4 regions of the Rhodopseudomonas palustris HaA2 genome follow, and region 1 is predicted to be linked to each of the others. Evidence: riboswitches for the same ligand, from Rfam matches in the RefSeq annotation. Region 1 holds a riboswitch; each other region holds the start of a gene.
What was found. Region 1 has a riboswitch for cobalamin ahead of RPB_RS16545 (cysteine-rich small domain-containing protein). Riboswitches for the same ligand answer to the same signal wherever they lie in the genome.

Region 1 (2,195 bases):
GCCTGCTCGGCGCGCTCGCCCTGGCCCTCGGCCTCGTGCTGCCGAACACGTCGGTCGCCGGCGCCGCCCGGATCGCGTCGATCAACATGTGCACGGATCAGATTCTGATCGCGGTGGCCGATCCGACGCAGATCGTCGGCCTCGGCCCCTACGCCCGCGATCCGCATCTGTCATGGTCTGCGACGCAGGCGCGCGACTACCCGCAGCTGTCGGGTGAAGCCGAAGACCTGCTGCTGCTGGCGCCCGATCTGGTGCTCGCCGGCCGTTACGGCAAGGCGGCGACGCGCGAGCTGCTCCGGCACCAGGCAATCGCCGTCGAAGAGTTCGATGTCCCGAACAGCATCGACGATGTGAAGCAGCAGATCCGTCGTGTCGGCGACCTCACCGGCCACTCCGAACGCGCCGATGCGATCATCGACCGGATCGATCGATCGGTGGCCCGCACCCGCGCGGTCACGGCGCGGTGGCGCGACCGCATTCTTCCCGTATCGCGACGCGGATGGGTCGCGGGCAACGACGGCTTGCTCAGTTCGCTGCTGGAGGTCGCCGGTCTGTCCAACGCGGCGACGGAGATCGGCCTCACCCACGGCGGCTTCGCGTCGCTGGAGGCGATCGTCGCCTCCCGCCCGGATCTGCTGCTCGTCGCCGACGACAAGGCTTTCGCGGAAGATCAGGGCAAGGCGCTGCTGTTGCATCCCGCGATCCAGCAAGCCTATCCGCCGAGCCGTCGCCTGGTGTTTCCGGATCAGCTGACGATGTGCGGCGGGCCGATGCTACCCGCAGCACTCGATCAGCTCGCCGATTCGATCGAGCGGATTCACCGCGAGGATGGCGCATCCCTGCCGCGGCAGCGCCCCTGACCGGCGCCTTCGCGCGTCGCGCAGCAACCAAGCATCACTCCGAAGACGCTTCCTTGATGCGCTTCGGATCCTGATCGCCACCATCCCACAATTTCGGTTTTTCGAGCCAACGCTGGATGAAATTCCAGGAGCGGCGATAGCCGTTGTGCGGCAGCGTGCAGGCGCTGCAATCCTTGCGCTTCAGGCCGTTGCGATCGGTGAACACCTGGTACGGACCAGGGCACTCATAGGCGATCAGCGGGCAGTAGCAGAATAGGCAGTTGAACTCCCGCGCCACGCCGGGATGGCACGGCAGGAAGGGGCAGGCCTCGTTGGTGAAGCCCTTGAAGGCCTCGTTTGTCGTGGTGTCTTTGGGTTCCATGCCCACTCCATGGCGAAGCCATTAGCGGCCCCGCATTGGCGCACAGGCGTGCGTCGTGCGGCCCGCCCGATCAGGGTGGCGAGCAACGCGCGACAATGACCGCCCGCGACGCCGATCGATCTGGCGATATCAGCAATCTGCGCTGCGACGACGGCGAACTACGTCCGATTGATCATGGAATTCTCCGCTGTCGACCCACCCGTCGACATCAAGTGGACGATTGCCTGCGGCCGGTCTCCTGGCTCGCGGATATGGTCCGGATCGCCTTCCCGAGCGCAAAACGATCGCTCAGTGGCAGCTTGATCGCGGACGATCCGCCTACAGTTGCGGGGGCAGCCGCGGAATTGGCGAAAGCTCGCCGCACCGCATTCCCTGTTTCACCTCTCTTTCGAGAGGCACCGAAGGCATGGCAAACAGAGCACGCCTCGCATCCACGCGCAAGCGCGATGCGGTTTCGGGAGCGACTACCAACATGCGCGGTGACGTCCACCGCGCACGGCAGGGAGCATTTGCACCTTCGTCGTAGAGCCCGACTCTCGCCTCCTCTCATCTTGCGTCCGGCGGGTCGTCGTGCTCTTGTCGGATCGTCTACGGTGCCTCTCGCGAGAGAGGTGAAACAGGGAATGCGGTACGGCGCGAAAGCGCCAAAGCCGCGGCTGCCCCCGCAACTGTAAGCGGATCGTCGCCGATCACATGCGCCACTGAGTCCGCCAAGACGGCCTCGGGAAGGCGATCGGGACAACATCCGCGAGCCAGGAGACCGGCCGTAGATTCGTGCAATGCCATTCGACGGTGGGTCGAAGAAGGACGTTCAGATGCCGCATCAGCTTTCCACGTAGTTCTCACCGCATCGCAATCGGTTTCGCTTCGTCGTGCTGCCCGAGCTTGCTCGCAACGGCGCGAGGAGACGTCCGTCCGATCACCTCGACGCGTCCACCGCGCAGGCGGAGGCACGCGTGCGTCCGTTGCTATCA
Region 2 (2,195 bases), 2.4 Mb from region 1:
TGCGACGAACACGACATGGGGGACGGCGGCGGCGATGGTCTGGTTGAGCCGGCCCTGGGCATCGCGAAAGGCGCGGCCGAGCGGGGTTTCCGGCACGAGACCGAGCCCGACCTCGTTGGAGACCAGCACGATCGGCGCGGCGGCGACGCCGAGAAAACGCGTCAGCCGCTTGGCCTCGACCTCGGGATCGCGGCCGGCTTCCATCAGGTTGAACAGCCACAGCGTCAGGCAGTCGACCAGCACGGCGCGGCCGCGGCCGGCCTCGCGGGTCAGCGCATCGACCAGCGCCAGCGGCTCCTCGATCGTGGTCCAGCCGTCACCGCGGCGAGAACGATGATGCGCGATGCGCTGGGTCATCTCGTCGTCGCTGCGGGTCGCGGTGGCGAGATAGATCTTCGAAAGGCTGCTGTCGGCGACCAGCTTTTCGCCGAACACCGATTTGCCGGAGCGCGCGCCGCCGAGCACCAGCGTGGAGAGGAGTGTGGTCATGACGGGGCGCGCCCGTCGGCGGGCGACCAGCGCAGCGGCGGCAGCCGCGCCACCATGCCCTTGCGCAGCACCTCGGCGCGCTGCCGCCACGGCACCAGGCCGAAATCGCTGTCCCGATAGGCGGCGGCGAAGGCGGCGACCGCCTCGGCGCCGCTGTCGGGCAAAAGATCGCCGAACAGGAAGCTGTAGCCGTCTGCGCTCGACACCGCGACGGTGGCCGGGCGCTTGCAGACGCCGAGGCACTGCACCGGCCGCACCTGCAGATCGGCGGCGGCGCCGAGCGCGGCCCGGATCGCGTCGAGCAGCGGCGCGCCGGCGTTGCCGCCGTCGGAAGCCTTGCAACTGGTGCAAACGCTGATCATCACCGGCCCGGTGGGGCAGGCCGGTGCGTCGGTTGGTTCAACGCCTTGCGCGGTGGTAGGTCTGTCGTCCGGGCTGAAATTCATGCCCTCGCTCTCGGCACGCCTTGCGGCTTCGAGCTTTGTCGGATCGCGCGGGGTGGCGAATGGCGCCACCGCCCTGCTTTCCGTCCGGTGCACCCCGCCCCGACGCCGCCAAAGCACAATTCGCGATGGCAGGTCTCCTGGCTCGCGAGTCGCTGCCCTTGTCGCCGCCTTCCCAGGAGTCCTTAGAGGAATCCCAGTGGCCGAGGCGCGGGCTCGTCGCTTACAGTTGCGGGGGCAGCACCGGGATTGAGATCGCTCAATGCAGAGCGTTCGCGCACCGGATTCCCTTTTCACCTTCCTCGCGGAAGGACCATCGCCGGCCACGCTAGCTGTGGCATCCGTCGCGGTCAACCACGCGAAGGTAATGTTGACGTGCGGCCCCGGGACGAGTCAGTTGCCCGGCGTCACGAAGCAGGGGACCCCGATGCAGACCGACACTCTCGTTGCCTGGCAGGCGCCGCCGATCATGCCGGTGGACCGCGCCCTGCGCGCCGCCCTGCGGGCGCGGGTCGACGGCAAGGCCAAGCCGCCGGGCTCGCTCGGCCGGATCGAGCATCTCGCGGTCGAACTCGGCGCGATGCGGCATCCGGCGCCGCCGCGCGGCGACAATGCGGTGCTGATGGTGTTCGCCGGCGATCACGGGCTGACCGAAGAGGGCGTCTCGCAATATCCGTCCGCCGTGACGGTGGCGATGGTGATGACCTATCTGGCCGGCCGGGCCTGCGCCAATGCGTTCGCCGCCGCGACCCATGTCGACGTCCGGGTGATCGACGCCGGCGTCGCGGCCGACCTGCCGGCGCACCCCGACCTGATCGACGCCAAGGTGCGCAAAGGCACCGGCAACGCGGCGTGCGAGCCGGCGATGACCATCGCACAGGCCGCGCTGGCGCTGGCCCGGGGCAGCGAGCTGGCAATCGCCGAGATCAAGGCCGGCGCCGACATCATCGCGCTCGGCGAGATGGGCATCGGCAACACCGCGTCGTCGTCGCTGCTGCTGCATCGGCTGGCGCCGGCGCCGCTCGATCATTGCATCGGCGTCGGCGCCGGACAGGACGCGCCCGGCCTGGCGAAGAAGCGCGCCGCGATCGAGAAGGCCGCCGCGCGCAGCGATGCGACCGCGCCGTTCGAGGTGCTGTGCGAATTCGGCGGGCTGGAAATCGCCATGATGGCCGGCGCCGTGCTCGGCGCGGCGTCGCAGCGCCGCCCGGTGATCATCGACGGCTTCATCGCCACCGCCGCGGCGCTGCTCGCGGTCCGGCT
Region 3 (2,195 bases), 1.7 Mb from region 1:
ACTTGGCCAGAATGGTGATGCCGCGCTCGCGCTCGAGATCGTTGGAGTCCATCGCCCGTTCGACCTGGCGCTGGTTGTCGCGATAGGTGCCGGACTGCTGCAGCAGCTTGTCGACGAGGGTGGTCTTGCCGTGGTCGACGTGTGCGATAATGGCGATGTTACGAAGGGTCATGGGTTCTCTGTCGGGTCCTGCGGGCCGGGTGCCGGTTCAGCGCGATCGCAGACAAGCCACGGAGGGCGCCTTCATGGCGCGCCGCAATCTGCCTGTGCCTGAAACGCGCGGGGCAATTCCAAAAAACAGGCCCGGCCGAATGAGGGCCGGGCACTTGCACGCGTTGCGACGCAATATAACCAAAAATCGCGAAAAAACAATGACGATCGGGGATTTGTTGTTTTCATCAGCTGCGTCCGGGGGTTGCGCGGACTGAGGCCGGCGCGCCGTTTCGCATGGCGGGCCCGGACGGTCAGCAGTCTCGTATTACCGTCCACGTGTCCGAAGCTTGGCGGTCGAAACGAACCGGCCAATCTCAGACGGGAAGGCTTGCGGACAGTATATGTAATGTTATAACGTTGCGTATACGGAACTTCTCGTCTCGCAGTCAGGGTCCCGCCATCCCGCGACGCGGTCGGCGGACCTCCGAGCCCGGTCGGACTAGCGGACGGGAAAACAACGGGCGGGTTCGTTGACAGCATTCGGAGAGCTCCAGTACGGTCGCGCCCGACGGTTCCCGCAAGGGATCAATAGGGAATGCGGTGAGGGTCGCGCGCGATCCGATTCCGCGGCTGCCCCCGCAACTGTGAGCGGCGAGCCTTTCGCCACACGCCACTGGGCCTCGTGCCTGGGAAGGCGGCGAAAGGCACGGACCCGCGAGCCAGGAGACCTGCCGTCGTTCGTGGTCACACGCGAGCGCATCGGGCGGGGTGTCCTGGTGAGTGTCGAACTGCGGCCGTCCGGCTGCGGCAAGGCCTTGGCTTGCGGTGACGTGCCACGTTAACCGCGAGTCCCTCGATGTCTCCCTCTCCGACTGCTTCCGGGCGCAACCGTCGCCTGCTGTCCTCCGTCGCCCTGACGGCTCTGCTGTGGCCCGCTGCCGGCCACGCCCAATCCGCGCCGCGCGGCCTCGACCCGATCGTGGTCGAAGGCCAGACCGCGCGGCCGTCCAAGCCGCGCGCGGCTTCGTCCGCGGCCGGCTCGTCGCGGACGCGCCGGGCCTCGGCGCCCGCGTCACGCCCGCCTGCCGCGCCTGCTGCCGCGCCGTCAGCCGCCGTCGCAGCCGTGCCGACCTTCAATCTCGGCACGATGGCATCGACCGCCAGCCGCCTCGGATTGACGCCGCTGCAGACCCCCGCCTCCGTCGACATCATCACCGCACAGACCATCGCCGAGCGCGGCCAGCGCGATGTGCTCGACGCGGTCACTCAGAACGCCACAGGCATCACGGCAACACCGGAGCCGGGCAATGGCGGCGTGGTGTTCTCGACCCGCGGTTTCAGCGGCACCGGTTCGGTGATGACCCTGTATGACGGCACCCGCCTGTATGTCGGCGCCGGCACCGTGACCTTCCCGTTCGACACCTGGTCGGCCGAGCGCATCGAGGTGCTACGCGGCCCCGCCTCGGTGATGTACGGCGAAGGCGCGATCGGCGGCGCCATCAACGTGATCACCAAGCAGCCGCTCGACGTGCAGCGCAACCAGGCCGAAGTGTCGCTCGACACCAATCTGACGCGACGGATCGCGGTCGACTCCGGTGGTCCGATCAACAAGGATGTCTCCTATCGCATCACCGCCACCGGCAACATGTCCGACGGTTGGGTCGATCGCGACAAGACTTCGAACATCGCCGTCTCGGCCGCCGTCAAGGTGAAGCAGACCGACCACCTGACCTGGACCCTGTCCACCGCCTATGGCGACCGCCACCCGTCGCTGTATTACGGCACGCCGCTGGTCAATGGCCGGCTCGACGAATCGCTGCGTTTCAAGAACTACAACGTCGGCGACAGCAGCATCCGCTATCAGGACAGCTGGACGCAGTTGAAGTCCGAGTGGCAGGTGACCGACAGCATCACCGTCCGCAACGCGCTGTACTATCTGAACAGCCGCAGGCACTGGAAGAGCGCGGAGGAATACGCCTTCAACCCGACCACCCGCCAGGTCGACCGCAGCACTTATCTGGAGATCTTCCACGACCAGCAGC
Region 4 (2,195 bases), 1.5 Mb from region 1:
TCGAGCGTGCGCGCGCATCGTCAGCGAATCCATCGATCGCGGTCGCGTCAACCATTGGTCGTTTCGCCCTTCACCCGGTTCGTGTGCGGCCGGGCCGCAGGATCGCGCCGCATCATAGGCCGCAGCGGCCCGCGATCAACTGCCGCGGCCGGACCTAACCTATGCGAAGCATTCAGGTTTCGCCGCTTCGGGAGAAGCACAGGATGAGATTGTTGGCCGGCATCTCGACGATTTCGGCCAGAGACAGGCCGCCCCCTGCCGCGAGCTGCTGCAATTCGTCGACGTCGCGCACGCCCCATTCGGCATTGGCAGCGCGCAGGCTGGTGTCGAACACCGCATTGCTGATCGCGGTATGGTGGCCGTCGCGCTTGAACGGCCCATACAGGATCAAGCGCCCGTCCGGCCGCAGCGTGCGCGCGGCGCCGGCGAACAGCCCCTCCGCGACCGGCCACGGCGCGATGTGCACGACATTCGCGCAAAACACCGCCGCCAGCGGCCCCGGACCGCGCCCGTCGGTCATCTCCGCGCACCAGGCCGGATCGGACAGATCGATCCGCAGCGGCGGCCGCACATTGTCGAGCCCCGCGTAAGCGCGCCAGGCGGCAATGCTGATCAGATGCTGCGGATGACAATCGCTCGGCCACCAGACGATCCCGGGATGCGCGCGGGCGAATGCGATGACGTGCTGGCCGGTGCCGCTGCCGGCCTCGAGCACGTCGCCCGTTGTTCCGTGCAGCAGCCGGCCCAGCACCTCGCAGATCGCCTGCTGGTTGCGATGAAAGGCGGCGGCGTCGAGCCGGCCGTCGGGCTCGACCGGCCGACCGTCCTTGCCGAACTCGACCACATAGTCAGCCATCCGCCCCGCTCCTCGTTGATCTGACGCAAGCCGCGTTGTCACTTCCAAGCCACATAGCGAAACAAAGCGGCGGCGACAAACCAAGCCGGCCCGCAACGCCGCCAAGGGCGAATTGACTTTGCGCATTCTGACACTTTTAGTTGTAGGCGACGGTTCCTCTCCGGAGGATCAAAAGGGAATGCGGTGCGGGTGCCTTCGGAAACCCAACTCCGCAGCTGTTCCCGCAACTGTAAGCGGTTCGACTTTCGTCGGAATGCCACTGGGAAACTCGGTCCTGGGAAGGCGACGGAAGGTAACCCCGCGAGCCAGGAGACCTGCCGTCATCCGTGGTCACACGCGAGAGTGCCGGTCGGGAATTGCAGGCATTGGCTTCATCGGATGCGCAGGCATGTCGATGAAACCTCGTTCGCTGTGACGTGCCACAAACGTCGACCGAGGTTCATCCATGCCGTCTCGTTCCGATGCCGATTGCCGGCATCATTCCGCGCGCTGCCGCGCGCTGCTGACATCCACCATTCTGGCGTCCAGTCTGTTCGCGAGCGTCGCGCCGGCGTCGGCGCAGGACAATACGCTGCCCGCCATCAACGTCACCGCGACCCGCAGCTACGAGGGCATCGTCGGCACTTCGAGCACGGTGATCACCGCCGACGACATCGCGCATTCGCCGGCGCAGACCGTGCAGGAGATCATCGCGCAGACGCCCGGCGTGCAGACCAGGACGCTGTATGGCGGCGTCAACGGCACCGGCTCGTCGATCGATCTGCGCGGCTTCGGCGCCACCGCGACCTCGAACACACTGTTCCTGGTCAACGGCCGCCGCCTCAACGACCTCGATCTGCAGGGCGTCGACCTGTCGAGCATCCCGCTGCAATCGATCGAGCGCATCGAGATCACCCGCGGCAGCAGCGGCGCGGTGCTGTACGGCGACAATGCGGTCGGCGGCGTCATCAATATCGTCACCAAGACCGGCGCCGGCGGACCGCCCGCGACGTTCCGGGCCGAAGGCGGCTTCGGCTCGTTCAACCAGCGGCTGGCATCGATTTCCGCGGCGTACAATTCCGGGCCGTGGTCGACCTCGGTGTTCGCCAACGGCGTGCGCTCCAACGGCTATCGCGCCAACAACGCGCTGGAACAGAACAACGCGATCGGCGAGCTGCGCTATGCCACGCCGGATCTCAGCGCCTTCGTCAACGTCTCCGGCGACAATCAGCATCTCGGCCTGCCCGGTTCCCGGATCGTGGATCCCTCGATCGGCGTCAACCAGCTCCAGACCGATCGCCGCGGCACCAACACGCCGTTCGATTTCGGCGACAAGCAGGGCGCCAACATCACCGCCGGC

Region 2: another riboswitch for cobalamin. It lies ahead of RPB_RS03770 (DUF1636 domain-containing protein); the one in region 1 lies ahead of RPB_RS16545 (cysteine-rich small domain-containing protein).
Region 3: another riboswitch for cobalamin. It lies ahead of RPB_RS00510 (TonB-dependent receptor); the one in region 1 lies ahead of RPB_RS16545 (cysteine-rich small domain-containing protein).
Region 4: another riboswitch for cobalamin. It lies ahead of RPB_RS23565 (TonB-dependent receptor); the one in region 1 lies ahead of RPB_RS16545 (cysteine-rich small domain-containing protein).

Annotation. Positions count from the first base shown of each region.
Region 1 covers NC_007778.1:3,752,743-3,754,937, forward strand. Annotated here, with positions in the region: gene RPB_RS16540 (ABC transporter substrate-binding protein) at 1-860, shown strand, start outside; gene RPB_RS16545 (cysteine-rich small domain-containing protein) at 895-1,221, opposite strand; cobalamin riboswitch at 1,433-1,639, opposite strand; cobalamin riboswitch at 1,796-2,004, shown strand.
Region 2 covers NC_007778.1:833,025-835,219, forward strand. Annotated here, with positions in the region: gene cobU (bifunctional adenosylcobinamide kinase/adenosylcobinamide-phosphate guanylyltransferase) at 1-489, opposite strand, end outside; gene RPB_RS03770 (DUF1636 domain-containing protein) at 486-1,004, opposite strand; cobalamin riboswitch at 1,046-1,265, opposite strand; gene cobT (nicotinate-nucleotide--dimethylbenzimidazole phosphoribosyltransferase) at 1,360-2,195, shown strand, end outside.
Region 3 covers NC_007778.1:110,992-113,186, reverse strand. Annotated here, with positions in the region: gene typA (translational GTPase TypA) at 1-172, opposite strand, end outside; cobalamin riboswitch at 706-903, shown strand; gene RPB_RS00510 (TonB-dependent receptor) at 1,010-2,195, shown strand, end outside.
Region 4 covers NC_007778.1:5,293,892-5,296,086, forward strand. Annotated here, with positions in the region: gene RPB_RS23555 (MFS transporter) at 1-55, opposite strand, end outside; gene RPB_RS23560 (DUF938 domain-containing protein) at 173-856, opposite strand; cobalamin riboswitch at 990-1,192, shown strand; gene RPB_RS23565 (TonB-dependent receptor) at 1,302-2,195, shown strand, end outside.